Regions from separate parts of the Streptomyces sp. R-74717 genome, predicted to be linked through region 3. Evidence: riboswitches for the same ligand, from Rfam matches in the RefSeq annotation. Region 3 holds a riboswitch; each other region holds the start of a gene.
What was found. A riboswitch is a leader RNA that binds a small molecule or an ion and turns the genes downstream of it on or off. The one in region 3 is predicted to bind cobalamin.
Positions count from the first base shown of each region.

Region 1: it holds a riboswitch for cobalamin, as region 3 does, so the genes downstream of both, NRF20_RS15920 (ribonucleoside-diphosphate reductase subunit alpha) here and NRF20_RS31390 (prenyltransferase/squalene oxidase repeat-containing protein) in region 3, are expected to answer to the same signal.
Region 2: it holds a riboswitch for cobalamin, as region 3 does, so the genes downstream of both, NRF20_RS34060 (cobalamin biosynthesis protein) here and NRF20_RS31390 (prenyltransferase/squalene oxidase repeat-containing protein) in region 3, are expected to answer to the same signal.

Region 1 covers NZ_CP102361.1:3,548,483-3,558,864, reverse strand. The annotation lists gene NRF20_RS15935 (GlxA family transcriptional regulator) at 1-252, opposite strand, end outside; gene NRF20_RS15930 (hypothetical protein) at 334-546, shown strand; gene NRF20_RS15925 (ribonucleotide-diphosphate reductase subunit beta) at 543-1,562, opposite strand; gene NRF20_RS15920 (ribonucleoside-diphosphate reductase subunit alpha) at 1,562-3,973, opposite strand; cobalamin riboswitch at 4,111-4,252, opposite strand; gene mctP (monocarboxylate uptake permease MctP) at 4,404-6,041, opposite strand; gene NRF20_RS15910 (DUF3311 domain-containing protein) at 6,038-6,292, opposite strand; gene NRF20_RS15905 (GntR family transcriptional regulator) at 6,560-7,324, opposite strand; gene NRF20_RS15900 (extracellular solute-binding protein) at 7,604-8,890, shown strand; gene NRF20_RS15895 (carbohydrate ABC transporter permease) at 8,990-9,982, shown strand; gene NRF20_RS15890 (carbohydrate ABC transporter permease) at 9,979-10,382, shown strand, end outside.
Region 2 covers NZ_CP102361.1:7,428,258-7,438,639, forward strand. The annotation lists gene NRF20_RS34045 (putative cobaltochelatase) at 1-1,946, opposite strand, end outside; gene cobN (cobaltochelatase subunit CobN) at 2,047-5,697, opposite strand; gene NRF20_RS34055 (cobyric acid synthase) at 5,706-7,241, opposite strand; gene NRF20_RS34060 (cobalamin biosynthesis protein) at 7,238-8,251, opposite strand; cobalamin riboswitch at 8,396-8,527, opposite strand; gene NRF20_RS34065 (hypothetical protein) at 8,700-8,930, opposite strand; gene NRF20_RS34070 (anion permease) at 8,966-10,231, opposite strand.
Region 3 covers NZ_CP102361.1:6,843,885-6,854,266, forward strand. The annotation lists gene NRF20_RS31375 (ABC transporter ATP-binding protein) at 1-460, opposite strand, end outside; gene NRF20_RS31380 (energy-coupling factor transporter transmembrane component T) at 457-1,611, opposite strand; gene NRF20_RS31385 (SCO2322 family protein) at 1,608-2,291, opposite strand; gene NRF20_RS31390 (prenyltransferase/squalene oxidase repeat-containing protein) at 2,288-3,562, opposite strand; cobalamin riboswitch at 3,672-3,807, opposite strand; gene NRF20_RS31395 (MBL fold metallo-hydrolase) at 3,878-4,957, opposite strand; gene NRF20_RS31400 (aldehyde dehydrogenase) at 5,227-6,687, shown strand; gene NRF20_RS31405 (ferredoxin) at 6,687-6,920, shown strand; gene NRF20_RS31410 (hypothetical protein) at 7,057-7,638, opposite strand; partial or broken gene NRF20_RS31415 (aldo/keto reductase) at 7,757-8,014, shown strand; gene NRF20_RS31420 (3-hydroxybutyrate dehydrogenase) at 8,123-8,965, shown strand; gene NRF20_RS31425 (helix-turn-helix domain-containing protein) at 8,995-10,382, shown strand, end outside.

The DNA of each region.
Region 1 (10,382 bases), 3.3 Mb from region 3:
GTCCCGCCGGATGAAGTGGCTGCCGGCCGGCACGGCGATGAGATCGGCCTCGTCCAGACGGTCGAGTCCGTGCGGCGTACTGATGGTGAACCCGGCATGGGTCCGCAGCACCGGGCCCTCGGCGGAGACCACGGCGAAATCGTGGACCGGCAGGCCCTCGTCGCTGCGGTCGAGGCCGAAGACCTCGCACAGCACACCCAGTTCGAAGGGGTGGACCTCGTCGAGCAGCAGGGCGGCGACATTCTTCAGCATGGAGCAAGTGTGGCAGTAATTCGATGCTCTATGACAGTCCTGCCACTGCCGCAATCCGTCCGTGCGGACGAGAGTAGAGGCATGAACACATTCCTGAACGTCCTGGCCATAGCTGCACTCATCGCCCTCTTTCTGCTGCCCACCCTCGCCGGGCTCGCCCGGGAGCGCCGCATCGACCGCGAGCTGCGGGAAGCGGAACGGGAACGGGGGGACGCGCCACCGGAAACGGCGGATGCCGCGCAGCCGGTGACGGATGCGCGGCGCCCCTACCTCAGAAGCTGGGCCAGGATCTAGAAGTCGTCGTCGAAGGCGACCGAGCCCTCCACCGCCACCTGGTAGGCGGACGGCCGGCGCTCGAAGAAGTTAGTCAGCTCCTGCACGCCCTGCAGCTCCATGAACGAGAACGGGTTCTCGGAGCCGTAGACGGCCGGGAAGCCCAGCCGGGTGAGCCGCTGGTCGGCCACGCACTCCAGGTACTGGCGCATGGACTCGGTGTTCATGCCCGGCAGCCCGTCGCCGCACAGATCCCGGCCGAACTGCAGCTCCGCGTCGACAGCCTCCTTCAGCATGTCGGCGACCTGCTGCTGGAGCTCGTCGTCGAAGAGGTCCGGCTCCTCCTTGCGGACGGTGTCCACGACCTCGAACGCGAAGTTCATGTGCATCGTCTCGTCACGGAACACCCAGTTGGTGCCCGTGGCGAGACCGTGCAGCAGACCCCGCGAGCGGAACCAGTAGACGTACGCGAACGCGCCGTAGAAGAACAGCCCCTCGATGCACGCCGCGAAGCAGATCAGGTTCAGCAGGAAGCGACGGCGGTCGGCCTTCGTCTCCAGTCGCTCGATCTTCTCGACCGAATCCATCCACTTGAAGCAGAACTGCGCCTTCTCACGGATCGACGGAATCTCCTCGACCGCGTCGAACGCGGCGGCACGGTCGTCCGGATCGGGCAGATACGTGTCGAGCAGCGTCAGATAGAACTGGACGTGCACGGCCTCCTCGAAGAGCTGCCGCGACAGATACAGCCGCGCCTCGGGGGAGTTGATGTGCTTGTACAGCGTCAGCACGAGATTGTTGGAGACGATCGAGTCACCCGTCGCGAAGAACGCGACGAGCCGGCCGATCATGTGCTGCTCGCCGGGGGAAAGCTTGGCGAGGTCGGCGACGTCGGAGTGGAGGTCGACCTCCTCCACCGTCCAGGTGTTCTTGATCGCGTCGCGGTAGCGCTCGTAGAAGTCCGGGTAGCGCATGGGCCGCAGAGTCAGTTCGAAGCCCGGGTCGAGCAGGTTCTTCTCGGAGTTGGTGGAGCTCATTACTGGCAGGCCTCGCAGGACTCGGGGTTTTCGAGGGAGCAGGCGATCGCGTCCGCGTCGGGAGCCTGGGCCTGCTGCACGGGAATGGGGGCGGCGGCCGAGGCCTGGCCGGAGGCCGCACGGGCGATCCGGGTCGCCGGGCGCGAGCGCAGGTAGTACGTCGTCTTCAGCCCCTGCTTCCAGGCGTACGCGTACATCGAGGAGAGCTTGCCGATCGTCGGCGTCTCCATGAACAGGTTCAGCGACTGGCTCTGGTCGAGGAACGGCGTACGGGCCGCTGCCATGTCGATCAGACCGCGCTGCGGGATCTCCCACGCCGTGCGGTACAGCGCCCGTACGTCCTCCGGGATCCAGGCGAAGCCCTGCACGGAACCGCTCGCCTCGCGCAGTGCCTCACGGGTCCGCGCGTCCCACACGCCGAGCTGCTTCAGTTCATCCACCAGATATGCGTTGACCTGGAGGAACTCGCCACTGAGCGTCTCGCGCTTGAAGAGGTTGGAGACCTGCGGCTCGATGCACTCGTACACCCCTGCGATCGAGGCGATCGTCGCCGTCGGCGCGATGGCGAGCAGCAGCGAGTTGCGCATCCCGGTCTTCGCGACCCGGGCGCGCAGCGCGTCCCAGCGCTCCGGCCAGTTCAGCTCGGTGTCGTAGTGGTCGGGGTGCAGCACACCGCGCGCGGCACGCGTCTGGGACCAGGCGGGCAGCGGTCCGGACCGCTCGGCGAGCTCGCAGGACGCCTCGTAGGCGGCGAGCATGATCCGCTCGGAGATCTTTGTGGAGAGCGCGCGGGCCTCGGGGGAGTCGAACGGCAGCCGCAGCTGGAAGAAGACGTCCTGCAGACCCATCGCACCCAGGCCGACGGGGCGCCACTTCGCATTGGACCGGCCGGCCTGCTCGGTCGGGTAGAAGTTGATGTCGACGACCCGGTCCAGGAAGGTCACGGCCGTGCGGACAGTCGCGTCCAGCCGCTCCCAGTCGATGCCACCGTCGGCGACGAACGCACCGAGGTTGACCGAGCCCAGGTTGCAGACGGCCGTCTCGCCGTCATCGGTGACTTCGAGGATCTCGGTGCACAGATTCGACGAGTGGACGACGCGGCCCGGCTCGGCGGTCTGGTTCGCGGTCCGGTTGGAGGCGTCCTTGAACGTCATCCAGCCCTGGCCGGTCTGCGCGAGGGTACGCATCATCCGGCCGTACAGCTCACGGGCCGGCATCGCCTTGCGGGCCAGCCCCTTGGCCTCGGCTGCCCGGTACGCGGCGTCGAACTCGTCGCCCCACAGGTCGACCAGCTCGGGCACATCGGCGGGTGAGAACAGCGACCAGTCGCCGTCCGCGTCGACCCGGCGCATGAACTCGTCCGGGATCCAGTGCGCCAGGTTGAGGTTGTGCGTACGCCGCTGGTCCTCACCCGTGTTGTCGCGCAGCTCCAGGAACTCCTCGATGTCCGCGTGCCATGTCTCCAGGTAGACGGCGGCGGCGCCCTTGCGGCGGCCGCCCTGGTTCACGGCGGCGACCGAGGCGTCGAGCGTCTTCAGGAACGGCACGATGCCGTTGGAGTGCCCGTTGGTGCCGCGGATCAGCGAACCGCGGGCGCGGATGCGGGAGTACGAGAGGCCGATGCCGCCCGCGTGCTTGGAGAGCCGTGCCACCTGGTGATAGCGGTCGTAGATCGAGTCGAGCTCGTCGAGCGGGGAGTCCAGCAGATAGCAGGAGGACATCTGCGGATGCCGGGTGCCGGAGTTGAACAGGGTCGGCGAGGACGGCAGGTAGTCGAGCCGGCTCATCAGCCCGTACAGCGCCGCGACTTCGTCCAGGGCGCGCTTCGAGTCGTCCTCGGCGAGCCCGGCCGCGACGCGCAGCATGAAGTGCTGCGGCGTCTCGATGACCTGGCGGGTGTGCGGGTGACGCAGCAGATAGCGGCTGTACAGCGTCCGCAGCCCGAAGTAACCGAAACGGTCGTCGGCGCCGTCGGTCAGCGAACCCTCCACCAGTGCGTCGAGCGCGGCCGCGTGCAGCGCGACGAACTCGGCGGTGCGGTCCGCGATCAGGCCCTCTCGGTGCCCGACGGCCACCGAGGCGGAGAAGGACACCGCGCCCTGGCCCGCCGCCTCGTCCGCGATGGTGCGGGTCAGCAGCCTGGCCGCGAGCCGGGAGTAGGCGGGGTCCTCGGAGATCAGCCCCGCGGCGGCCTCCGTGGCCAGCGAGCGCAACTCCGCCTCGTCCGACCGGGCGTTACGGCCGCGCAGCGCGGCGGCGGCGACGCGACCGGGGTCGGTGTCGGGCAGATCGACGGTGAGGTCGGTCAGGGTCCGCAGCAGTGCGGTTCCCGGTCCGTCGTGTGCGGTTCCCTCGGACTCGGCCGCTTCGGACACGGCGACTGAAGCCGGATCGGCTGGCGCGATGGTCACGTGGTGCTCTCCCTCGCTCGGCTCGGGGCCGGCGGGGAGCGGGGCAGCCGGGCAGAGGTGGGCCCGCGTCGGGCAGCACTCATCACGGCGTCCACCGGCCCATCCGCGAGGCCCGGACGTCTGGCATCCGGTTCGGTCGAGCCGGATGCGCTGTCGGCAGGCCCTCGGACTTACCTGAGGGTGCGCAAAAGCGCACCGAATACACCGTTGCGGGACAGTTCCGGATTCGCACCGGATTTCCCTGCGGCGACAGCGAGCACGAGCATACATGTGGGGGCCGCTGGATGGGACGGCCCCCACATGTTGTGTCGCGCAACAGAAGTCGAGCCGACGGGACAAGCCGTGAGATCCCCTGCCGGAGCAGACGGACGGCCCGCCACGCCCCGCTGAAGGGGCGCGACGGGCCGTCGTCCGGCCGTGGGAGCGGTCGTCAGTGGCCGCCGCCCGGGGCCCCCGCCGTGGCCGGCGGGAGCTCCGCTTGGACGCTCGGGTCGCCCGCGTCGGCCGTGTAGTCGGCCGGGGAGGTCTCGTCGATCCCGGCGGGTGCCTTCACGGCGTTCAGAACGAAGGTGAGCACCACCGTCACCACCACGTTCAGCACGAACGCGGTCAGGCCGATGTAGCCGATCTCGCCGATGCCCGGGATCTCCTTGGACGACCCGCCGAAGTGCGCCTGGGTCGGGCTGGCGACCCCGTACGCGGCCACCGTCCCGTACACCATGCCGACCGCCCAGCCCGCGAGCAGTGCCCAGCGGTGGAACCAGCGGGTGAACAGGCCGCCGACCAGGGCCGGCATCGTCTGGAGGATCCAGATCCCACCGAGCAGCTGGAAGTTGATCGCGACCGTCTTGTCCATGGTGAGGACGAAGGCGAGCGCGCCGACCTTCACCAGCAGCGACACCAGCTTGGAGACCTTGGTCTCCTGTTCCGGGGTCGCGTCCGGCCTGAGGAAGTCCTTGTAGATGTTGCGGGTGAAGAGGTTCGCCGCGGCGATCGACATGATCGCGGCGGGCACCAGAGCCCCGATTCCGATGGCGGCGAACGCGACCCCCGCGAACCAGTCGGGGAACATGTTCTCGAACAGCTGGGGGATGGCCAACTGCCCGTTGTCCACCTTGATCCCGGCGGCGATCGCCATGAAACCGAGCAGCGCCAGCAGGCCCAGCATCAGCGAGTACAGCGGCAGGATCGTGGTGTTGCGCCGGATCACATTGCGGCTGCGGCTGGAGAGCGTCGCCGTGATCGAGTGCGGATACATGAAGAGCGCCAGCGCCGAGCCCAGCGCCAGTGTGGCGTAACCCCATTGGCCCGCTTCACCCGGCGCGAGCGCGCCGCGCGGTTTGCCGGTTGCCGGGTTGGTCTGGGAGAACGCATCGCCCGCCTTGGCGAAGATGTCGTCGAAGCCGCCGAGCTTGATCGGGATGTAGATGATCGCCACCGCGATGACCAGGTAGATCAGTCCGTCCTTGACGAACGCGATCAGCGCCGGCGCCCGCAGACCGGACGAGTAGGTGTACGCGGCGAGCACTGCGAACGCGATCAGCAGCGGCAGGTCCTTGATGAACCAGTGGGTGTTCTCTCCACCGCCCACGCCCATCACGTCCAGCACGGCCTGGATGCCGACGAGTTGGAGCGCGATGTACGGCATCGTGGCGAGGATGCCCGTGACGGCGACCGCCAGCGAGAGCCCCTTCGAGCCGAAGCGCCCGCGGACGAAGTCCGAGGTGGTCACGTACCCGTGCTTGTGCGAGACCGACCACAGCCGCGGCAGGAAGGTGAAGATCAGCGGGTACACGAGGATCGTGTACGGCACGGCGAAGAAGCCTGCCGCGCCCGCCGCGTAGATCGCCGCGGGAACGGCGACGAAGGTGTACGCGGTGTACAGGTCGCCGCCGAGCAGGAACCAGGTGACCCAGGTGCCGAACGAACGTCCGCCCAGGCCCCATTCGTCGAGGCTGGCGTCGTTCTCGGCCTTCCGCCAGCGCGCCGCCAGGAAGCCCATGACCGTGACGGCCAGGAAGAAGAAGATGAAGACGCCGAGCGCGACGCCGTTCACGCCGTCCTTCATGCCGACGCACCCCCCTTGCGGGCGCGCTGGTCACGCTGCCACAGCTTGTACGCGATCATCGTGAGTGCGGTGGAGATCAGCACCCAGAGCATCTGGTACCAGTAGAAGAACGGAATGCCGATGAAGGTGGGGTCCACCTTCGCATACGAACTCACCCAGAGCATCGCCACGAACGGCGCGATGAGACAGAGGGCGATGACCACCCGCACGGGGGTGACTGTGGGCGGTTTTCCTTCTGGGTCTGCTGGCATGCGGCGACTCCGTCCCCTCGCTGATCACCTGGTGTAATGCGCAGGAAATCTAGGGGAGGCTTCCGGTCACCGTCACCCCCTGTCCGCATTGCGGTCCGGCAACGGTCCCATGTTCGGGCGCGAATGTTCGGAATGTTGTCAAACGTACGACACTTGGTCTGCGCCAAGGTGTGCCAACGGCCCCGTGGAGTGGTGGATTCCACGGGGGCCGAGACGGTTGCGCCCAGGGGTGCGTGGCCGGAATCAGTCGGCCGACGCACCCGGACCTCAGTCCGTCGGCCGCTTCAGGCGCGCCACGAACTTGTACCGGTCGCCCCGATAGACCGAGCGCACCCACTCCACCGGCTCGCCCTGCCCGTCGAGCGAGTGCCGGGACAGCATCAGCATCGGCAGGCCGACATCCGTACCGAGCAGTCCGGCCTCGCGCGGGGTGGCGAGCGAGGTCTCGATGGTCTCCTCGGCCTCGGCCAGCCGGACGTCGTACACCTCCGCCAGGGCGGTGTAGAGCGAGGAGTACTTCACCAGTGAACGGCGCAGCGCCGGAAAGCGTTTGGCCGAAAGGTGCGTGGTCTCGATCGCCATCGGCTCCCCGCTGGCGAGCCGCAGCCGCTCGATCCGCAGCACTCGCCCACCGGTCGTGATGTCGAGCAGCCCGGCGAGCGTGTCGTCCGCCGTGACATAGCCGATGTCCAGCAACTGGGACGTCGGTTCGAGCCCTTGGGCGCGCATGTCCTCGGTGTACGAGGTGAGCTGCAGGGCCTGTGAGACCTTCGGCTTGGCGACGAAGGTGCCCTTGCCCTGGATGCGCTCCAGCCGGCCCTCGACGACCAGTTCCTGGAGTGCCTGGCGCACGGTCGTGCGCGAGGTGTCGAACTCGGCGGCCAGGGTCCGTTCCGGTGGCACGGGGGTGCCCGGCGGCATGGTGTCCGTCATGTCGAGGAGATGTCGCTTCAGCCGGTAGTACTTCGGGACGCGCGCCGTCCGCGTGGCCGCGCCCGTCTCGTTCTCCGTACTGCCCCCGTCGGCACCCATGGCCCGCCTTCCCGACTGCTGCGTTGCTGCCGTCACCGGCTCCTCCGTCTGTCGCGGCTCACATGGTGGCACGGTCCGGTCACGGCTCGTCGCCCTCCCTCAGGTGTCGGTCCTGTAACGGACGCGAGTGCACTTCTTATACACCCTTGACACCCCTAAAGGTCTAGGCCAAGCTCCCGGTGCTGGTCTAAACCATTAAAGACCAGGTCCAGCCCCAGCAGTACTCGTCGAATGTCTTCGCGGTGGGCGGGGTTGCAATATCCCTGAGGAGGGTTTGGCGTGAAGCGCAAGCTCATCGCGGCGGTCGGCGTCGCGGGCATGATGATCGGCCTCGCGGCGTGTGGGTCCGACGACGGCGACAGCAACAGCGGTAAGAAGACCGGCCCGGACAGCTACAAGGGCGAGACGCTCACCGTCTGGACGATGTCCGGATCGAACCCGCCCGGGTGGACCAAGACGGTCACCGATGAGTTCGAGAAGAAGACCAAGGCCAAGCTGAAGATCGAAGTCCAGGACTGGAACGGTATTCAGCAGAAGGTCACCACGGCCCTCTCCGAGTCCAACCCGCCGGACGTCCTGGAGATCGGCAACACCCAGACCCCGGCGTACGCCAAGACCGGTGGCCTCGCCGACCTCGGTGACCTGAAGAAGGAGATCGGCTCCGCCTGGGCCGACGGCATCAACCAGCCCTCCATATACGACGGCAAGCAGTACGCCCTGCCGTGGTACGTGGGCAACCGCGTCGTCATGTACAACAAGAAGGTCTTCAAGGACGCCGGTATCACCGAGACGCCGAAGACCCGTGCCGACCTCTTCAAGGCGTTCGACGCCATCAAGGAGAAGGGCGACGCCGAGCCCGTCTACCTGCCCGGCCAGAACTGGTACTTCTTCGACGGTCTGCTCGTCGGCAAGGACGTCTCGCCGGTCAAGAAGGAGGGCGACAAGTACGTCTCCAACCTGGCGGACCCGAAGGTCGCCGAGGCCATGGACGTGTACAAGCAGTACCAGTCCTACTCCAAGGCTCCCAAGGACAAGGACGAGGCCACCCCGCAGCAGGCCGAAGTCTTCGCCAAGGGCAAGACCGGCGCCATCATCGCCATGGGCTACGAGGCCGGCACCGCCATCAAGGCCAACCCGAAGCTCAAGGACGACATCGGCTTCTTCACCATCCCCGGTGAGACGGCGGACAAGCCCGAGGGCGTCTTCCTCGGCGGCTCCAACCTCGCCGTCGCCGCGGGCAGCAAGAAGCAGGAGCTGGCCAAGGAGTTCCTGAAGATCGCGCTCTCCGAGAAGAACGACGGCGCGCTCATCAAGGAGGCCGGCTGGTCTCCGAAGAACGACGCCATGCAGCAGTACACCGTCGGCCAGCCCGCCGCCGAGGCGGCCGGCCCGGCCGCCGCCAAGTCCGGTGGCACCACCCCGCTGATCCCGGAATGGGCGCCGGTCGAGAACCCGCCGAACCCCATCAAGACCTACATGACGCTGGTCCTGCAGGGCAAGTCGCCCGCCGACGCCGCCAAGCAGGTCGAGGGCGAGCTCAACAAGCGCCTCAGCCAGCAGCAGTAATCGCAGTAACGCGTCCCGCGCCGGGGCGGCGGGTCTCGAACCGCCGTCCCGGTTGTACGCACCGTTCCGTGTAGGGCTTTGTTGGAAGAGATGGCGAGCATGGCAGTGCAAACCGATCCCTCGGATGTGGCCAAGACGGTCGCAGTCCGCGGGCAGGACGGGAAAACACCCGTCGGGCAGCACGGGGGAAGCAAGCGGAAGGTGGGTATCGGCACAGCGCCGTACCTGCTGATGGTTCCCGCGCTTGCGGTGACGGCGATCTTCCTCGGGTATCCCTTGGTCAAGAACGCCATGCTGTCGTTCCAGAACCTCAATATGGGACAGCTGATCCAGCATGTCACCGAGTGGAACGGCTTCGAGAACTACCAGGAGATCCTCACCGGTGAGGACTTCTGGAAAGTCACGCTCCGCACGATCGTGTTCACCGGCGTCAACGTCGTTCTGATCATGATCATCGGCACGCTGGTCGGACTGCTGCTCGCCCGTCTCGGCAAGAAGATGCGCCTCACCCTGATGGTCGGCCTGGTGCTCGCCTGGGCGATGCCGGTCGTGGCCGCGTCCACCGTGTTCCAGTGGCTGTTCGCCTCACGCTTCGGCGTCATCAACTACGCGCTGGACAAGCTCGGCTGGCACTCGATGGCCGACTTCAACTGGACCGGCTCGCAGTTCTCGACCTTCTTCGTGGTCACCCTGATGATCGTCTGGCAGTCGATCCCGTTCGTGGCGATCAACCTGTACGCGGCGACCACCACCATCGCCAAGGAACTGTACGAAGCCGCCTCACTCGACGGCGCCGGCGTCTGGAAGAGCTTCACATCGGTGACGTTCCCGTTCCTGCGGCCCTTCCTCTACGCCACGACCTTCCTCGAGGTCATCTGGGTCTTCAAGGCCTTCCCGCAGATCTTCACCATCAGTGAGGGCGGCCCCAACCGCCTCACCGAGACACTGCCGATCTACGCCTTCGTCGAGGGTGTCGGCAACCAGCACTACGGCATGGGCGCGGCGATCTCCCTGCTGACCATCCTGATCATGCTGGGGCTGACCTCGTACTACCTCCGCATCGTTCTCAAGCAAGAGGAGGACGAGCTGTGAAGCGCTCACTGCTCGGCCGCATCTGGCCCAACGCAACGGCGATCGTCCTCTTCGCCGCACTGGTCTTCCCCGTCTACTGGATGTTCAGTACGGCGTTCAAGCCGACCGGCGACATCATCACCGAGACGCCGGTCTGGTTCCCGACCGACGTCACGTTCGAGCACTTCAAGACGGCGTACCACGCACCGAACTTCCTGGCCCTGGTCAGGAACTCGCTCACCGTCACGCTGCTCGCCGTGGTCTTCTCGCTGGTCATCGCGCTCTTCGCGTCGTTCGCGCTGGCCCGGATGCGGTTCAGGGGTCGTAAGAGCATGATCCTGGTCTTCATGATCGCGCAGATGGCCCCCTGGGAAGTCATGGTCATCGCGATCTACATGCTGGTCCGCGACGCCGACATGCT
Region 2 (10,382 bases), 580 kb from region 3:
AGTTCGTCGAGCGTGACGGCGGTGCCCCCCAGATCGCGCGCGAGGCTTCCCGCGAGACCGAGCCGTACGGGCCCCGACTCGCAGTCCACGACGACGGACGCGGTGCCCTCGACCTCGTGCAACCGCGCCGCCCGCGACGCCAGCGCCACCGGCTCGGGCCCGCCGGTCGCCCGCCCGTCGGTCACCACGACCAGCAACGGCCGCCGCGACGGATCACGCAGCCGCTCCACCCGCAGCACGTCATGGGCCTTCAACAGCCCGGCCGCCACGGGGGTACGCCCACCTGTCGGCAGCATCTCCAGCCGTGCCGCCGCAGCGTCCACCGACGACGTCGGCGGCAGCACCACCTCGGCATCCTTGCCCCGGAAGGTGATCAGCCCGACCTTGTCCCGCCGCTGATACGCGTCCAGCAGCAGCGAAAGGACCGCACCCTTCACGGCACTCATACGCTGCCGGGCAGCCATCGATCCGGACGCGTCCACCACGAAGAGAACGAGGTTTCCCTCGCGTCCCTCCCGGGTCGCCTGCCGCAGATCGTCCCGCCGGACCACCAGTCCCCGCCCCGTCCGCCCCCGCGTCCGCTGATGCGGGGCAGCGGCCTGCACGGTCGCGGCCAGATGCAGTTTGGTCAGGGCGCCCTGCGGGCGCCGCGCACCGGTCGTACGCCCGTGCTCGGTACGCGCCCGGGACCGCCGCCCCGCCGCGCCCTCGCCCAGACCCGGCACGCTCAGCATCTTCGTACGGAACGGCTCACCGGCGCGTACGGGCTGCTGCTCGCCGCTCCCGGAAGACTGCTGTCCCTGCCCCTGCTCGGGAACGGACTGCGCGGGCGTGTCGCCCGCCTCGCTCTCGGGCTGCGGCGGCGTGTCGGGGCCGTCGCCCTGCGGGGGCCGGCCGCCGCCTCCGGGGCCGTCCGGGTCCGGATCGTCGTCCTCGCCGCTGTTCTGCTCCAGCGTGTCGTCGAGTTTGTCCTCGTCCAGGCCCGGCGCGTCGAAGGGATTGCGCCGACGCCGGTGGGGGAGTGCGAGCAGAGCGGCCTGCCGCACATCCTCGGCGAGCACATCCGTACGTCCCGCCCACGCCGCCAGGGCGGTGGCCGTCCGTGCCATCACGATGTCCGCGCGCATCCCGTCGACCTCGAAGGCCGCGCAGGTGGCCGCGATCTGCCGCAACGCCCCGTCCCCGAGCCGCACTCCGGGAAGCAGCGCACGCGCGGCAACGATCCGGGCCCGCAACGCGCCTTCCTCGGCGGCCCACTCGGCGGCGAAGCCCGCAGGATCGTCGTCGTACGCGAGACGCCGCCGCACGACCTCGACCCGCTGATCGGTCTCGCGGGACGCGGCGACCTCGACGGTCAGCCCGAACCGGTCGAGCAACTGCGGCCGCAGTTCTCCCTCTTCGGGGTTCATCGTCCCCACGAGCAGGAAGCGCGCGGCATGCCGTACGGAGACGCCTTCGCGCTCCACGTACGAAGCGCCCATGGCGGCCGCGTCCAGCAGCAGGTCCACGAGGTGGTCGTGGAGCAGGTTGACCTCGTCGACGTACAGAATCCCGCGATGCGCATCGGCGAGCAGCCCCGGCTCGAACGCCTTCACGCCCTCGGCGAGCGCCCGCTCGATGTCGAGCGCCCCGACGAGCCGGTCCTCGGACGCGCCGACGGGAAGCTCGACCGTTCGCGCATCCCGCGACACGCCGGTCCCGGCCTCATGCGGGCCATCGGGACACGCCGGATCGGGCAACGCCGGGTCGCACGAGAACCGGCACCCGGAGACCACGGGAACCTCCGGCATGAGCGCGGCGAGCGCACGCACGGCGGTGGACTTGGCGGTGCCCTTCTCGCCGCGCACCAGCACGCCGCCGACGGCGGGCGAGACGGCGTTCAGCAGCAGCCCGAGCCGGAGATCGTCCTGCCCGACAATGGCGGTGAAGGGGTACGGCGTACTCACGATGCCTCCTTGGGTGAACGGCGTGATGTCAGCCCCTCCGGCGTTCGAGGAGCGGGGGTCCGGGGACGGAGCCCCCGGACAGCAGGCGTGCGCACGCCGCTCACTCGTCTCCCTCCAGGTCGCCCTCGAGCTCCAGGTACGTGGCCCGCAGCCGCTCCAGCGTCTGAGCGTCCGGCTCCGCCCACAGCCCCCGCTCGGCCGCCTCCAGGAGCCGTTCCGAAATACCGCGCAGCGCCCAGGGGTTGGACGTCTTCATGAAGTCCCGGTTGGTCTCGTCGAAGACGTACTCCGCCGACAACTTCTCGTACATCCAGTCGTCGACGACCCCCGCCGTGGCGTCGTAGCCGAAGAGGTAGTCCACGGTCGCGGCCATCTCGAAGGCACCCTTGTACCCGTGCCGCCGCATGGCCGCCATCCACCGAGGGTTCACCACCCGCGCCCGGAACACCCGGTGGGTCTCCTCGCCCAGTGTCCGCGTCTTCACCTGGTCCGGCGTGGCGCTGTCACCGACGTACGCCTCGGGCGACTCGCCGGTCAGATGCCGCACCATGGCGACCATGCCGCCGTGGTACTGGAAGTAGTCGTCCGCGTCGACCAGGTCGTGCTCACGCGTGTCGACGTTCTTCGCCGCCACCGCGATCCGCCGGAACGCCGTCTCCATGTCCCCGCGCGCCGCCCGCCCGTCGAGCCCGCGCCCGTACGCGTAACCGCCCCACACCGCGTACACCTCGGCCAGATCCGCGTCGCTGCGCCAGTTCCGCGCGTCGATCAGCGGCAGCAGCCCCGCCCCGTACGCCCCCGGCTTCGACCCGAAGACGCGTGCCGTCGCCCGACGCCGGTCGCCGTGCTCCGCCGTGTCCTCGTCGGCGTGCGCCCGTACGTAGTTGGCGTCCGCGGGCTCGTCCAGCTCCGCAACCGTCCGTACCGCATCGTCGATCAGCCCCACCACATGCGGGAACGCATCGCGGAAGAACCCGGAGATCCGCACGGTCACATCGATGCGCGGGCGCCCCAGCTCGCTCACGGGCACGACCTCGAACCCGGTCACCCGCCGCGACGCGTCGTCCCACACCGGCCGGCAGCCGAGCAGCGCGAGGATCTCCGCGATGTCGTCGCCCTGGGTACGCATGGCGGAGGTGCCCCACACGGTCAGGCCGACCGACTTCGGGTAGTCGCCCGTGTCGGCGAGATACCGGGCGATCAGGGAGTCGGCGAGCGACTGCCCGACCTCCCACGACAGCCGGGACGGAATCGCCTTCGGGTCCACGGAGTAGAAGTTGCGGCCCGTCGGCAGCACATTGACGAGCCCGCGCGTGGGCGATCCGGACGGGCCGGCCGGTACGAAGCCGCCGTCCAGTGCCCGCAGAATGTGGTCGATCTCGTCCGTCGTCCGGGCCAGACGCGGTACGACCTCCTCGCACGCGAAGCCCAGCACGGCCACCGCATCCGGGAGTTCGACGCGCAGTACGTCCTGGACCAGCCCAGTCGCAGCCGTGATGTCCCAGCCGCGCTCCTCCATGCCCTCAGCGAGCCGGCGGCACAGCTGCTCCAGCAGGTCGATCGCATCCGCACCGGTGCGCGCCGGGCCGTCGACCAGTTCGGTCAGCTCGACCGGCACCTTCACCGCAGCGCCGGGCTCGGCCAGCAACTCCTTCTCGCTGAGCCCGAAGTGCTCGGCGATCGACGCCCGCAGCCCCGGGAGCGCGTTCGCCGTTCCGCCCCATACCTGGGAGGCGCGCAGCACGGCCAGCACCAGGTTGACCCGCGCCTCGTCGACGGGACCGCCGCCCAGGATGTGCAGGCCGTCCCGGATCTGAACGTCCTTGATCTCGCAGAGGTAGCCGTCGATGTGCATGACGAACGAGTCGAAGTCGTCGTCGCCGGGCTGTTCGTCGACATGGAGGTCGTGGTGCAGCTCGGCGGCCTTCACCAGCGTCCAGATCTGCGCCCGCACCGACGGGGCCTTCGCCGGGTCGAGATCGCTGACCAGCGCGTACTCGTCGAGCAGCTGCTCCAGCTTGGCCAGGTCGCCATAGGTGTCGGCGCGCGCCATCGGTGGCACCAGATGGTCCACCACCGTGGCGTGCCCACGGCGCTTGGCCTGGGTGCCCTCGCCCGGGTCGTTGACGATGAACGGGTAGATCAGCGGCAGTTCGCCGAGCACGGCGTCGGGGCCGCAACCGGCCGACAGGCCGAGGCCCTTGCCCGGAAGCCACTCCATCGTGCCGTGCTTGCCCATGTGGACGACGGCATCCGCGCCGAAGGAGTTCTCCAGCCAGCGGTACGTCGCCATGTAGTGGTGGGACGGCGGCATGTCCGGGTCGTGGTAGATCGCGATCGGGTTCTCGCCGAAGCCGCGCGGCGGCTGGATCAGCACCACCACATTCCCGAACCGGAGCGAGGCGAGGACGATGTCGTCCCCGTCCACGTACAGCGAACCCGGCGGCTCGCCCCAGTGCTCCAGCATCGAGTCGCGCAGCTCCGGTTCCAGCTTGTCGAACCAGGCCCGGTAGTCGGCGAGCGGCACACGCGCGGGGGCTGCCGCGAGCTGCTCCTCGGTCAGCCACTCCACGTCGTGGCCACCGGCGTTGATGAGACGGTGGATGAGCTCGTCGCCGTTGTCGGGGTGCCCGTCGACTCCGTAACCGGCGTCGCGCAGGGCGTCGAGGACCCGCACCGCCGATGCGGGCGTGTCCAGACCGACGGCGTTGCCGACGCGCGAGTGCTTGGTGGGGTAGGCGGTGAAGACGAGGGCGAGCTTCTTCTCGGCGTTCGGCTTGTGCTTCAGGACCGCGTGGCGCACCGCGATTCCGGCGACGCGCGCGGCCCGTTCGGGGTCGGCGCGGTACACCGGTACGTCGTCGGGGCCCTGCTCCTTGAAGGAGAACGGGACGGTGATCAGACGGCCGTCGAACTCGGGGATCGCGACCTGCATCGCGGCGTCCATGGGGGAGAGCGCGGCGTCGGAGGCGTCCCACGCGGCGCGCGCGGAGGTCAGGCACAGCCCCTGCAGCACAGGGACGTTCAGATCGGCGAGCGCGCCGATGTCCCAGGCCTCGTCGTCGCCCCCGGCGGAGGCGTCCGACGCACGGGTGCCGCCTGCCGCGAGCACCGTGGCGACCAGGGCGTCGGCCCTGCCGAGCAGTTCGTAGAGACCGGCGTCCGCGCCGCGCAGCGAACCGCAGTACACGGGCAGGGCGTTGGCGCCACGGGCCTCGATCGCGTCGCAGAGGACGTCCACGAACGAGGTGTTCCCGGACAGCTGGTGCGCCCGGTAGAAGAGCACGCCGACGGTCGGGCGGCCCTCGGTGAACTCGCGGCTGCCGCGCAGACCCCACTCGGGCATCTTCTGCGGCTCGGCGAAGCCGTGGCCGGTCAGCAGGACGGTGTCGGAGAGGAAGCGGGCCAGTTCTACGAGGTTTCCGGGGCCGCCCTCCACGAGGTAGCGCAGCGCCTCGGCGACGACACCGGCGGGTACGGACGACTCGGCCATCAGCTCCGCGTCCGGCACGGCCTCGCCGCCCAGCAGCACGGTGGGGATGCCCGATGCCTTGAGGACGGCCAGCCCGTCCTCCCAGGCGCGCTTGCCGCCGAGGAGGCGGACGACGGCGACGGAGGAACCCTCGATCAGGGCGGGGAGTTCCTCGTGGGCGTCGATGCGGGTGGGGTTGCCGATCCGGTACGGCGCGCCACAGGCGCGGGCGGCGAGGAGGTCCGTGTCGGCGGTCGACAGCAACAGCACAGTGCTCATAGGGGCGTTCATGCGCGTGCTCCAGGTGCTCCGGGGGCGATGAAGGGAAGTCCTGACGGTGCGCCCGACTCGATGAGCCGCAGCAGCGCGTCGGTGTCCGCGTGTTCTTCGATGAGGTCGCCGAGGCGGTCGAGCTGTTCCTCGCGCAGCGCGGCGAAGCCGGTGTCGGGGGCGGGGACGAAGCGCCGGCCGGCGGCCCGCGCGGCCTCGGTCAGGAAGCGGCGGCGGAATTCGTCGCTCTCCAGCGAGCCGTGCCAGTGGGTGCCCCACACGGCGCCGACCCGGCAGCCGTCCAGGAACGGTTCGCCGCCGCGTACATCGGCGACGCCGTGGTGGATCTCGTACCCCTCGACGGGGGCGCCGAGCGCCTCGCCGACGGGGCGGGCGAGGGTCTTCTCGCGGTCGAAGCGGATGTGAACGGGCAGCAGGCCGAGGCCGTCGATGTGCCCGGCCCTCGACTCGACGTCGTCCTCGATGTGTTCACCGAGGATCTGGAAGCCGCCGCAGATGCCGAGGACCGGCCGGCCCTCGGCGGCACGCCGCACCAGGGCGTCGGCGAGGCCGCGCTCGCGCAGCCAGGCCAGCGCGTTCACGGTGCCGCGGGTGCCCGGCACGATGACGAGGTCGGCGTCGGCCAGCTCCTCGGCGCGGTCCACGAACCGGACGACGACGCCCGGTTCGGCGGCCAGTGCGTCCACATCGGTGAAGTTCGACATCAGGGGTACGGCGCACACCGCGACGCGCAGCACGTCGTCGCCGTGCGGCGGCGCGACGACCGATTCGCGTACGGCTCCGCGCAGCGCTGTGCTGTTCTTGAAAGCGGGCCTCAGACCGTCCTCCTCGTCGATGCCGAGGCCGTGGGCGAAGGGCAGCACCCCGTAGGTCTGCCGCCCGGTGATCCCGCGCAGCATCTCCAGGCCGGGCTCCAGCAGCGACACGTCGCCGCGGAACTTGTTGACGAGGTAGCCGGCGATCAGCGACTGGTCCTCGGCGTCCAGCAGCGCCGTCGTACCGAAGAACGAGGCGAAGACGCCACCGCGGTCGATGTCGCCGACGACCACCACCGGGAAGCGTGCCGCCCGTGCGATGCCCATGTTCACAATGTCCGTGCGCCGCAGATTGATCTCGGCCGGACTGCCCGCCCCCTCGCAGATCACTGCGTCATACGTGCCCCGAAGCTGCTCCAGACAGTCCACGACCGTGCCGAGAAGCGCTTCCTGCCTGCCACCGTGGTAGCCGCGTGCACTCATCTCGCCCACCGGTCTGCCCATCAGGACGACCTGGCTGGAGCGGTCGCTACCGGGTTTGAGCAGGACCGGGTTCATCAGCGCGGTGGGCTCCACCCGGGCGGCCTGGGCCTGCATGGCCTGGGCGCGCCCGATCTCGGCACCCTCGCGGGTGACGAACGAGTTCAGCGACATGTTCTGCGCCTTGAAGGGCGCCACCTTCACGCCCTGGCGCACGAGCCAGCGGCAGATGCCCGCCGTGACGACGCTCTTGCCCGCGTCCGAGGTGGTTCCGGCGACCAGCAGCCCGCCGCTCATGTCCGTCTCCGTCCTGCGATCCGACGTCCTGTGACCTGAAGTCCTTCGGACCGAAGTCCTGCGATCCGTCGTGCGGCGAGGCCCGCACCCAGTCGTCCCGCCACACACACGCCGAGGGCCAGCGCACTCACTCGGCGCGACAGCCGTACCGCGCGTTCGATGTCCTCGGTCTCCACCGCCCGGCCCGTCTCCCCGTTGAGGACGGGGCGGTGTTCGATCCGGCCGCCGTACGCGAGGGTCCCGCCGAGCCGTACGCCGAGCGCACCCGCGAACGAGGCCTCCACCGGGCCCGCGTTGGGGCTCGGGTGCTTCGCCGCGTCGGCCCGCCACGCCCGTACCGCTCCACGTGGCCGCCCCCCGGCGGCCACGGCGAGCAGGGCTGTGAGCCGGGCGCCGGGCCAGCCCGCGAGGTCGTCGAGGCGGGCCGAGGCCCAGCCGTAGCGCCGGTGGCGGGGAGACTTGTGGCCGACCATGGCGTCGAGGGTGTTGGCGGCCCGGAAGCCGACGAGCCCGGGCACACCGGCCAGGGCACCCCACACCAGGGCGCCGACCACGGCGTCCGAGGTGTTCTCGGCCACGGACTCCACCACGGCGCGGGCGATCTGCGGTCCGTCGAGGGAGTACGGGTCGCGCCCGCACAGATGCGGCAGCCGCTCGCGGGCCGACTCGATGTCACCGGCGGCCAGGGCGCCGCCGATCGCCCGGGCCTCACGCCCCAGGGACGTACCGCCGACGACGGACCAGGTGGCGGCCGCGGTCAGTGCGACGGAGGCGGCGGGATGACGGCGTACGGCACGGGTGATCAGCGCGGCACCACCCGCAGCGCCTCCGGCGCAGACCAGGGTGTGCAGGGCGCCCCACCCGCGGTGGTCGCGCCACAGACGCCGTTCGACGCCCGCCGCGGCCCGCCCGAAGGCGGCGACCGGATGTCCCCTGCGGGGGTCACCGAGCAGCAGATCGCCGATCAGACCGGCCGTGGCGCCGTACGCGAAGACGCGGTCGGCACGCACGGCTCAACCGGCCGTTACGCCTCGAAGGACCTTCGTACAGGCGGCTCTCGTCGAGAGCGCCACAGCAACGGACGCACGGCAGCCAGGCATGGCGATATGTCCTCACTCAGGGTCCGCGCCCTGGTTCGACGTGACCGGCGACGAGAGTCTCCTGGCTCCCGGATCCGCAGTTCCCCCGGCCTTCCAACCCGCTCGCGCGTGCCGTGACTTCCGGTGTGGGGGACTGCTCCCCGGTGACAGTGGCGGGACCGCGCCGGATTCGCACCGGCTTCCTCTGCTGTCGCCGTAATTGGCTCCGGCAGTCCACCACGCTCCGCGAACGCCCGTCAACTTGCCGTTGACCTGCGACGGTGCAGTGTGCTGAGCCCCACATCGGGCCGGGCACACCACGACGGGCCGGACACACGAGGTGTGTCCGGCCCGACGAGGGGAGTGCGCGGAGGAGGGCTCAGGCGACGATCAGATAGATCCCGTACGCGACCGCCGCAGCGCACAGCGCGAAGCAGACGTAGGCGCCGGCGCGGGCCAGCAGCAGTGAGCCGCCGGAGCCGCCCTGCGCCGCCGGTTCGGGCTGCTTGGAGAGACCGACGATGCCCAGGGTGAAGAAACCCACCAGCGCGACGGTGACGACGAGGGAGACGCCGAAGACGGAGCCGAGGGCTGCCCAGTCGATGTTCATGCTGAATCCTTAGACGGCCTGCCTAGGCGGCTGGCCTAGACGGTGGCGGGTCGCGCCGGGTCCTGGGCGGTTCCGGCCGGAGCCGGAATGGTGGTCTTGAGGTCCTGGGCCGCTGCCTGGGCCACGGTGAGCGGCGGGCTGACGGCGGCGATGGCCGTGGTGACGATGCCCGCGGGCTCGGCTTCGCCGCCCGTCGGGGCGACATCGCCGTGGCCGACCGGCTTGCGGCGCGACACCAGCCAGATCGCCCCGGAGCCGACGACCAGCAGCGCCGCGACGACGACGACACCCCAGGTGCCCTGCTTGGTGAGGAGCTCCGCGCCCGCGCCGACCAGGCCCGCGGCCGGCAGTGTCAGACCCCAGGCGACGAACATCCGGGTGGCGGTGGACCAGCGGACCACGCCGCCCCGGCGGCCGAGGCCCGCGCCCATCACGGCGCCGGAGCAGGACTGGGTGGTGGAGAGGGAGAAGCCGAGGTGCGAGGAGGCCAGGATGACCGTGGCCGCACTGGTCTGGGCGGCGAAGCCCTGCGGCGGCTTGAGGTCGGTGAGGCCGCTGCCCATGGTGCGGATGATGCGCCAGCCGCCCAGGTAGGTGCCGAGTGCGATGGCCGTACCGGCACAGACGATGACCCAGACCGGCGGGTTGGAGCCGGGGTGCAGGACGCCACCGGTGACCAGGGCCAGGGTGATGATGCCCATGGTCTTCTGCGCGTCGTTGGTGCCGTGGGCGAGGGAGACCAGTCCGGCCGAGGCGATCTGGCCGGCGCGGTAGCCCTTGGCAGTGGCCTTCTCCTGGGCGTCGTTGCGGATCTTCCCGCCGATCCGGTACGTCAGCCTGGTGGCCAGCAGCGCGGCCAGACCGGCGACGATCGGGGCGGCGACCGCGGGGAGCAGCACCTTGGTGACGACGGTGCCGCCGTTGACCGACGACCAGCCCGCCGACATCACGGCCGCGCCGATCAGACCGCCGAACAGGGCGTGCGAGGAACTGGACGGCAGTCCGACCAGCCAGGTCAGCAGATTCCACAGGATGGCGCCGACGAGTGCCGCGAAGATGACTTCTGTCCGCAGCCCGTCCTCGTTGATGATCCCGCCGGAGATCGTCTTGGCGACCTCGACCGACAGGAACGCGCCGACGAGGTTGAGAACGGCGGACATGGCCACCGCTGTCTTCGGTCTGAGTGCACCGGTCGAGATGGTGGTCGCCATCGCGTTGGCGGTGTCATGGAAACCGTTCGTGAAATCGAACACTAGAGCTGTCACGATCACAATCGCGAGCAGCAGCGTGATGTGTTCCATTTACCCAGGCAATCGCTCGACGTCATTGGCACGTGGACCGTAGGCAACCTGGATGAACGGAAGGTGAACTGGGCAGGGCGCTACGGTGACTCCAACTGGAGTCGGTGCGTTCAGTTTGTCCCTCGCAGGGTGGTGTGGGCCGGGCGCAGGG
Region 3 (10,382 bases):
AGCCGATCGCCACCCGCTGCTGCTGCCCGCCGGAGAGCGTGGCGATCGGCCGGTCGCGCAGCCCGGCCAGGCCCAGCAGATCGAGGGTCTCCTCGACCCGCCGCCGCATCACATCGGGGGCGAGGCCCAGCGACTCCATCCCGTACGCCAGCTCGTCCTCGACCGTGTCGGTGACGAAGTGGGAGAGCGGGTCCTGGCCCACCGTGCCGACCAGATCGGCGAGTTCGCGTGGTTTGTGAGTACGCGTGTCACGGCCGTCGACCGTGACCCGGCCGCTCAGCGTGCCGCCGGTGAAGTGCGGTACGAGACCGGACACGGCGCCCAGCAGCGTCGACTTCCCGACCCCGGACGGACCGACGAGCAGTACCAACTCGCCCTCGGGAATGGTCAGATCGACCCCGGAGAGGGTGGGGCGCTCCGTCCCCTCGTACTGCACCGAGACGTGCTCGAACCGGATCACTGGCTCTCCTTGGAGTTCGGGGCGCCCACCGGGGGCGGCACGGGCGCCACCACCGCGGGCAGCAGCCCGATCAGCACCGCCGCCGCGGGCCACAACGGAAGCACCGGTGCGACCAGCGGTACGACCCCGGGGTGCAGCGCCTCCCCGTCGACACCGCCCGCCCAGATCATCGCCACGGCCACGGCGACCCCCGAACCCGCCACCAGCCAGGCGCGCACACCCCACCGGTCGGGCCGGTAGCGGGTACGGACCGAGCGGGCCCCGCCGAGCCGCAGCCCGGCCATCGCGGCGACGAGCCCGGCGATCAGCAGCGGCAGGCCGTACACCGCACCCTGCGCGGCCAGCAGACCGTACGTACCCGCGCACACCCCGAGCAGCCCGCCGAGCGTGAGGACGTTCGTGGTGTGCCGGACGGCGGGCGGGACCTGTGCGGTGCGCCCGTATCCGCGCGCGTCCATCGAGGCCGCCACCGCGACCGACCGCTCCAACGCGCCCTCCAGGACCGGCAGTCCGATCTGGAGGACCGCCTTGATGCCACCGGTCGGACGGCCCCGCAGCCGCCGCGCGGTGCGCAGCCGCACCACATCGGCGACCATGTTCGGCGCGAACGTCATCGTGACGACGACGGCGACCCCCGCCTCGTACAGCGCACCCGGCAGCGACTTCAGCAGCCGGGCCGGGTTGGCGAGCGAGTTCGCCGCACCGACGCAGATCAGCAAGGTGGCCAGCTTCGCCCCGTCGTACAGCGCGAAGACCAGCTGTTCGGCGGTGACCCGGCCACCGATCCTGACACCCTTCGCCCAGTCGGGCAGCGGCACTTCGGGGAGTGTGAACACCGTATGCGTACCGGGGATCGGCGAACCGAGAAAGACGGAGAAGACCAGCCGCACACCGACGACGAACAGCCCGATCCTGATGAACGCTCCGTACGAACGGGCCCACGGCGCATCCGTACGGCGCGCCGCGACCACATAGCCCGCCACCCCCACCAACAGGCCGAGCAGCAGTGGATTGGTGGTCCGGGACGCGGCGGTGGCGAGGCCGAGCGCCCACAGCCACCAGGCCCCGGCGGGCAGGGCGTTGCTCCGGGTCGCCCCGGGGGCGCGCAGTGGGCGGCGCGGCCGGGCCGGGCGGGTGGTCGAGGCGGTCATCCGCGGCGGCGGCGGGCCTGCACGACTGCGGCTGTGCCGAGGAGAAGAACGGCACCGGCCCCGACCAGCACCCCGACGGACGGTCCGCCGCCGGAGCCGCCGGAGTCCCCGTCGGCGGCGGAATCGGCCGGGGACGCGGATGCGGACGCGGCAGGCGCCTGGTGACCGTCGTCCGAGACCTGTTCGCCGCAGCCCGAGGCCGGATAGCCGGATATGGCACAGAGCAGCGCGTCGCTGCTGTAGCGCAGCGGTTTGGCCACCGAGGCGAGCGCCTCCGCGGTGCTCGCGTCCGGGGCGACCCGTGCGCACGCGGTGCGCAGCGCGGGCGGAGTCTCGCCGGCCGGGGCGTCCGCCGCCGTGCCCGGGTCGATGACCAGCGCGACCCGCTTGGTGCCGTCCTCGGCCGGGGTGTCCGCGCAGATCTCCGTAAAGCCGGGGGAGCGGCGCGGCTTCGCCGAGTCCTGGGAGTCCTCGCTCACCGAGAACCGGAAGCCCTGCACCGCGCCGTCGTCCGGCCGGACCAGGGACGGGCCCTGGGTGGCATACGTCCAGCCGGTGCCGGAGCCCTCCCAGAACGACCAGTACCGGTACCCGGCCGCCTGAGCCGTCCCCGCGCCGAGCACGGCCAGGACGGCGCCCAGGATCACCAGGAGAGCGGCGGCCCTTCCCGCCCGCCTCACAGCTGCTGGTTCTTCCGGCGGCCGCTGATCAGGAAGCCGGCGCCCGCACCGACGACGAGGCCGATGCCGACGTACCACCACACGCCGCCGATCACGTCGTCCCCGCTGTGGACCTGGTCCTTCTCCGTGGCCACGTACCCGGTGTCGGCGGACGGGTCGGGCGTCGTGACGGCCGCGGGGGCGGGACCGGTCGCGTTCAGCTTGTCGATCAGGTTGACGCCGCCGAAGTCGCGGGCGTCGGCACCGGTCGCGTGGGCGGCGAGGGCGAGCTGCGCGTAGGCGGCGGGACCGTTCTGCTCGGCCCAGGCCGCGGAGTTCTTCTTCAGCCAGGTCACGGCCTTGGCCGCCTTGTCCTGGTGGCCCGCGGCCGACAGCGCGACGACCGCGTCCGCGGTGTTGCCGAAGTCGGGCTGCGGGGTGGAGTCGGCGGCGCCGGGCATCGGCGCCAGGTTGAGGTGACCGCTGGTCGCGAGGGTGTCCGCGAGGAAGTGGGCGCCGTTCTGGGCGGCCTGCTCGGGCGTGAGACCGGACCCCGGGTGGCAGTTGGGCGCCTTGACCGCGGCGTTGTCCCCGACGGCCAGGCCCTTGCCCATCGTGCCGAGCACGGCGGCCGCGGTGGCGTCCGCGTTGGCGGCGAGCTTCCCGGCCTTGTCGGGCTGGTAGGCGAAGGCGCCGCCGTCCTTGCCGCCGCACGGGATCGCGAGCCCCAGCAGTGCGTCGTAGGGGGTCTTGCCGCCCGGGGTCGTGATGTCCCCGATCCGCTGGCCCTGCCGGGCAAGGGCGCCGATCACCAGCGAGGTGGAGTTGGCGTCACTGGGGCTGCCCGCGGTGTAACCCCAGCCGCCGTCCTCGTTCTGTACGGACTTCAGCCAGCGCACAGAGTTGTTCACGATGTCCCGGTGCCCGCCCACCTCGACGAGCGCCTGGACGGCGGCCGCGGTGGCATTGGTGTCCAGCACGGTCTTCTCGGCGCACGGCTGGGAGACATCGGGCCGGTACGCGGCGTAGGCGCCGTTGCCGCACTGCTGGGCGATCAGCCAGTCCACCGACTTCGTGGCGGGCGTGACGCCCTCGACCCGCTGGGCGAGGAAGGCCAGCGACTGCCGCCAGACACCGTCGTACGTGGGGTCCTTCGTCCCGTACAGCCCGGAAGGCAGTGCGACGGACGGCGAGGGCGACGGGGACGGCGCTGCGACCGCGACCGGGGCAGCGGCCGCACAGAGCACGGTGGCGGTGACGGCGAGCGTTGCTGCGCTGCGGCGTACGGTCATGGCGGGCGGGGCCTCTCCTGCGGGGGGGAACCGGGCACAGGCACGCTCACGCACCAGGCTCCGGCTCCGTATACCTCGACGGTGCCGACCACCGGGGTTCCGGTGGTGCGAGCCGGTCACGACCGCGGACAGGGCATTCCGACTCACCGTCTCCTACGACGGTTCACGGCTGCGTGGTCAGTGCCGGATTTGCACCGGCTTCCCCCTGAACGGGCATGATGACGACTCGCACACTCTACCGGGCGGGTTCGGACGGCCTCCGAGCCGGGAGGAGCGCCGACGCCCGTCCTCCCTCCCGCCGGGGCGGGAGCCCCGTCACACCGCGATGTACATCACCGGCTCGCTCCCCGCCACCGCCTCCGCGCGCCCCAGCTTCACCAGCCGCCGCAGATGCGCCTCCGCCTCCGAGACGGCGATGCTCCGCGAGCCGTGCGGGATCTGCGCCCAGGGCCGGTTCCACTCCATCCGCTCGGCCAGCTGCCACGGCGTCAGCGGGGCGGCCAGCAGTTTGAGCAGGCCGGTCAGCCGCTCCTCGTGATGGTCCAGGAGTTCCTGGACGCGGCCTGCGGCATCCGCGAACGCGTACTGATGGGCGGGCAGCACCTCGGCGACCCCGAGCCTGCCGATGTGCTCCAACGAGTCGAGGTAGTCGCCAAGGGGGTCTCCCCTGCTCGAACGCAGCTGAGAGCTTGGGGAAGGGTCGGTGACCGTGGCGTCGTCCCGGTCCTCGTACAGCCCGATGTGCGGGCTGATCCCCGGCAGCAGATGATCCCCGGAGAAGAGCCGGCCACGGCCCGGCAGATTCCTCGGATGCTCCTCCTCCAGGTGCAGGCAGACATGGCCGGGCGTGTGCCCCGGCGTCCAGATGGCCCGCAGCTTGCGGCCTGCCAGACCGAGGAGTTCACCGGGAACGATCTCCCGGTCCGGAAGCGCAGCCCGCAGCCCGGGCAGCGTGCGCATCCGGCCCCTCTCGGCCGCGGCCGCCCGCAACGGCGCGAGATGCTCCTCGGGTGCACCGACCGCGCTGAGCTTCGCCGAGAGATACGTCAGCCAGGTGCCCGGCCGGGACTCACGGGTCCGCCGCACGATCGCGGTGTCCGCCGCATGCATGGCGATCCAGGCCCCGGACGCCTCGCGCACCTGCCCGGAGAGGCCGTGGTGGTCCGGGTGATGGTGGGTGATGACCACACCGTGGATGTCGCCGATATCCACACCGGTGGCGGCGAGCCCGTCGGTGAGCGTGTCCCACGCCTCCGGATCGTCCCAGCCCGTATCGATCAGGACCGGTCCGCGATCGGTGTCGAGAACATGCACAAGAGTGTGGCCGAGCGGATTGTCAGGGATGGGGACCTTGATGCTGTGTACGCCTCCGCCGTGGTCGGTCACCTGCGTCATGGGCTCCCCATCTCTCTCCGCGGCCTGGTCGGCGTACCGGACGTACGGCTGTGCGGTGCACCGCGCCCACTGTAACGAGAACTTGTTTCAGTAGTAGCCCCAGTCGACCATCTATTCGTTCGAGGACCCTCCTCGGTCGGGCGGCGGCCCGGACCGATCGGCCGACGGCCCGGGTGGGCGCTGTCGCAGCCGTGGACTCCTGGAACTGGAACTGGTATCAGTTCTGACACAGAGTCAGGTATCGTGCCGGGTCGCGGGAGGCAGCAGCCATGACCGAGCTTGTCGAACACGGAAAACTGTTCATCGGCGGGGAGTTGGTCGATCCGCTGGGCCGGGATGTCATCGAGGTCATCTCCCCGCACACCGAACAGGTCATCGGACGGGTGCCGCACGCCTGCGAGGGGGACGTGGACCGGGCTGTCGCCGCCGCCCGGCGGGCCTTCGACGAGGGGCCCTGGCCGCGGGCGTCCCTCGACGAGCGGATCGAGGTGATCACCCGGATCAAGGACGCGTTCGCCGTGCGGTACGAGGAGATCGCCCGGGTCATCAGCTCGGAGAACGGCACCCCGTACACGTCCGGTGTCATGGTGCAGGCGCTTGCCGCGATGATGGTGTGGGACGCGGCGATCACCGTCGCCCGCGGCTTCCCGTACGAGGAGCGGCGGGACGGGGTGCTCGGGCCGCTGCTGGTGCGCCGGGAGCCGGTGGGAGTGGTCGCGGCCGTGGTGCCGTGGAACGTTCCGCAGTTCACCGCCGCCGCCAAGCTCGCGCCCGCGCTGCTGGCCGGCTGCTCCGCCGTGCTCAAGGTCTCGCCCGAATCCCCGCTGGACGCCTACATCCTGGCCGAGATCGCCGCCGAGGCCGGGCTGCCGGAGGGGGTGCTGTCGATCCTTCCGGCCGACCGTGAGGTCAGCGAGTACCTGGTCGGGCATCCGGGCGTCGACAAGGTGTCGTTCACCGGGTCCGTGGCCGCGGGGCGCCGGGTGATGGAGGTCGCCTCCCGCAACCTCACCCGCGTCACGCTGGAGCTGGGCGGGAAGTCCGCCGCCGTGATCCTCCCCGACGCCGATCTGGACGCGGCCGTCGCGGGCATCGTCCCCTTCGCCTGGATGATCAACGGCCAGGCGTGCGTGGCCCAGACCCGCATCCTCGTCCCGCGCTCCCGCTACGACGAGATGGCCGAGGCGTTCGCCGCCGCGGCGGGTGCGCTGAAGGTCGGCGACCCGCTCGACCCCGCCACCGAACTCGGCCCCCTCGTCGCGCAGCGCCAGCAGCGGCGCTCGCTCGACTACATCCGGATCGGCCAGGACGAGGGCGCCAAGATCCTTACCGGCGGCGGTCGTCCGGCGTCCCAGGAACGGGGCTGGTACGTCGAGCCGACCCTCTTCGGCGACGTCGACAACTCCATGCGCATCGCCCGCGAGGAGATCTTCGGCCCCGTCATCTGCCTCCTGCCGTACGGCGACGAGGCCGAGGCCGTACGGATCGCCAACGACTCCGACTACGGGCTCAGCGGCAGCGTCTGGACCGCCGACACCGAACGCGGCATCGACATCGCCCGCCGGGTCAGGACGGGCACGTACAGCGTGAACACCTTCAGCCTCGACATGCTCGGCCCGTTCGGCGGCTACAAGAACTCCGGTCTGGGACGGGAGTTCGGCCCCGAGGGATACGCCGAGTTCTTCGAGCACAAGATGATCCATCTGCCGGCCGGATACGAGGGGGCGTGATGAGGGACCGCTGGGCCGTGGAGGTCGACCGAGGGGTCTGCATCGGCTCCGGGATGTGCGTGAACCATGCCCCGGGCGGATTCGCGCTGGATTCCGCCCGGCAGTCCCACCCGGCAGCCCCGGAGACCGACGCCAACGAGAAGGTCCTCGCCGCGGCCGAGGGATGCCCGGTCGAGGCGATCACGATCACGCTGACCGGATCGGGGGAGGTCGTCTTCCCGCCGGAGGAGTAGGCGCAGGAGCGGACGGGGGCGGCGACGGTCGGAAGTCGATCCGTGTCCGACACCGGGAACGGGGCGACAGTCGATGTCGTGTCCACGACTCAGGGGAAGCCCCCGGAGAGAGGCGTGGCCTGGTGCTGGAGGCCGTTCATGGCGTGGGTGCCGGTGGCGTGGGCGTGATGGTCACCTGGTTGCCGTCCGGGCCGACGTGGACCGTGACGGCGTTCGGCAGGTGCACGTTGGCGGCGGAGAGGTACACGGTGTCCGAGGCCGGGTCGAAGTAGAGCTGGGCGGAGTCGGCGCGCACCAAGGTCTCGTCGAGCACTCTGCTGTGGACCCACTGCGCCCCCGCCGGTGCGAAATCGGCGAGTTCGGCGGGAATGGAGATGCCTTCGGGCTCGGCCCCGACGACCGCCGGCTGCATCTGCGTGGACGCCGTCAGGACGGCCACCGAGCCGGGGTCGAGCTTCATGAGGGCGCTGATGTAGTAGTCCGTGGGGCCGGGCACTCGGCTGTCCGCGCCGGGGGCCTTCTGCTGCCAGTGCGCCGAGACGATCCGACCGAGCTTCGGTAGGCGCTTGGCCAGCGGCTCGGTGTCAGTGTGAATCTCGGGGGTCTTTGAGGCCTCGGCCTTCACGTCGGCAGCGGGTCTGATCGCGCAGCCGGTGGCCACAGTTGCCGCCAGCAGGAGCGCGCTTGCCCGTACAAGAGATCTTTTACGGTCCGTCACTGCTTCTCCCACCTCGCTCAGGGTCTGCTATTCCATCACGCGGCCTGTGAGGGCCAACCGGTGCGCTTGCAGAGCCTGATGATCAAAGAGGCGTGGTCTCAGGCCGTGCACCCGCTGCTACGTCCGTGCGGACAAGCCGCTGGGCCCGGAGTTCGACCACCCGGGCACCACCGCCCGGCAGGCGGCGCTTCGGGCGGTGGCCGAGGAGACCGGGGCGACCGTCAACCAGGTGGTCCTGGCCTGGCTCATCGGCGGCCAGGTTCCGTTCGTCCCGCTGGTCGGCGCCTCCTCGGTCGCGCAGCTGGACGAGAGCCTGGCCGCGGTGGACCTGGAGCCGGCCGCGGAGCAGCGGGCGGCGCTGGATGCGGCCCGCTGACGGCCCGGGACCGGACCCGCACCATGTACGCCGCCACCATGCCGACGTGCGACGGTGTGTGCACCGACCCCGTGTGACGGGGGCTTCGGTCTCCTTACGGTGACGACCATGGAGACTCCTCAGAGCCCGGAGCACGGGCCCGCCCCACAGGCCGCCCCGCCCACCGTCCCGCCGCCCGCCGCAGGTCCCTCGCCGTCGACCGCGGACCGGCTCCTCGCCGGACGCACCGCCCTGGTGACCGGTGCCGCCAGCGGTATCGGGCGGGCCTGCGCACAGGTCCTGGCCGCCGCGGGCGCCCATGTCCATGTGGTGGACAAGGCCGCAGGCGCCGCGAAGAGCCTGGCGGAGGCGATCGGCGGGACGGCGTGGGTGGTCGATCTCTCCGTCCCCGACGCAGTGGACACGCTGCCTGCCGACGTGGACGTCGTGGTCAACAACGCAGGGCTCCAGCACGTCGCCCCGGTGCACGAATTCCCCCCGGACCGCTTCGCGCTGATCCAGCGCGTCATGGTGGAGGCCCCGTTCCGCATCTTGCGCCGGACCCTGCCGGGCATGTACGAACGCGGCTGGGGACGCGTCGTCAACATCTCGTCCGTGCACGGCCTGCGGGCCAGCCCCTACAAATCGGCCTATGTGATGGCAAAGCACGCACTGGAGGGACTCAGTAAGGTGGTCGCGCTCGAAGCGGCGGAGCACGGGGTGACGAGCAACTGCGTCAGCCCCGGGTACGTACGCACCCCCCTGGTCGAGAACCAGATCGCGGACCAGGCCCGTACGCACGGCATCTCCGAGGAGGAGGTGGTGGGCCGGGTCATGCTGGAACGCAGCGCGATCAAGCGCCTGATCGAACCCGACGACGTCGCCGAGGCCGTGCTGTGGCTCTGCGGACCGCGTACCGCGCACATCACCGGCACCTCGCTCTCCATGGACGGCGGCTGGACCGCCAACTGATCCCCGACCCCTACGAACGATGGCCGCCCATGTCTGAACCGTCCGCCTCCGCCGCGCCCCATCTGCGGCGCCTCCTCGACCTGCTGGCCGACGACGCCCCCGCCGAGGCGCTGGGCGCCGTCTCCTCGCAGGCGCGGGCCGCCGGTGTGCCCACAGGCGATCTGGCGGAGGTGGAGCGGGCCACCGCCACCGCCCTGCGGATCAGGGGCGCCCTGCGGCAGCACCGGCGCCGCGAGCTCCAGCTCACCGCGCTCTTCGACACCGCGGGCGACCTGGCCGCATCCCGCGACCTGGACGACGTGCTGAAGGCGATCGTGCGCCGCGCCAGGATGCTGCTCGGCACGGACACGGCGTATCTCACGCTCCCCGACGAGGAGGCGGGGGACACCTATATGCGGGTCACCGACGGGTCGGTGTCGCTGCTCTTCCAACGACTGCGGCTGGAGCTCGGCCATGGGCTCGGCGGTCTGGTGGCGCAGACCGCGAGTCCGTACGCGACCCCCGACTACGGCACCGACGACCGCTTCCACCACACCCGCAACATCAACGCCGGGGTGCTGGCCGAGGGGCTCGTAGCCATCCTGGGCGTGCCCCTGCTTCTCGGCTCCAGCCGCGGCGGTACGGGGAAGGTCATCGGCGTCCTCTTCGCGGCCGACCGTGCCCCCCGCGTCTTCAGCCCCGACGAGGTCGCCCTGCTGTGCTCGCTCGCCGCACATGCCGCGATCGCCATCGACACCGCCCGCGCGCTCGCCGACACCCGGTCCGCGCTGGACGAACTGGCCGAGACCAACGCCGAGCTGGCCGAGGCCAATGCGGCCGTACGGGCCCACTCGGCGGCGATGCAGCGCGCCGAGGAGTCCCACGACCGGCTGACCGACCTGGTCCTGCGCGGCCGTGACGTCAAGGATGTCGCCGCGGCGGTCGCGGGGCTGCTGGACTCCCCGCTCACCATTCACGACCCGGGCGGGCGGCCCCTGGCGGCGGTCCGGCCCGACGGTGCCGACTTCGCCGCCGACAGCATGGACGCCGGGTGGCTGGCCGAGACCGCCGAGGAGTCCCGTACCGGTGCCCGCGCCGTGCATCGCGACGGCCGGTGGATCTGCGCGGTCCTTGCCGGACGGGAACTCCTGGCCGGTCTGGTCCTGCACCGGCGTGAACAGCTCGACGACTCCGACCGGCGGCTGTTCGAGCGGGCCTCGGTGGTCACCGGACTTCTTCTGCTGCTGCGGCGCACGGTCGCCGAGACCGAGAACCGGATCCGCGGAGAGCTGATCACCGACGTGCTGACCGACGCGGACCGCGACCCGGCCGGACTCGCCGAACGCGGCCGACGCCTCGGCATCGACCTCGACCGCCCACATCTGCTGCTGGTGGCCGAGGGCGGAGCCCGGGAGAGGCTGGCCCCTGCCGCGATGCG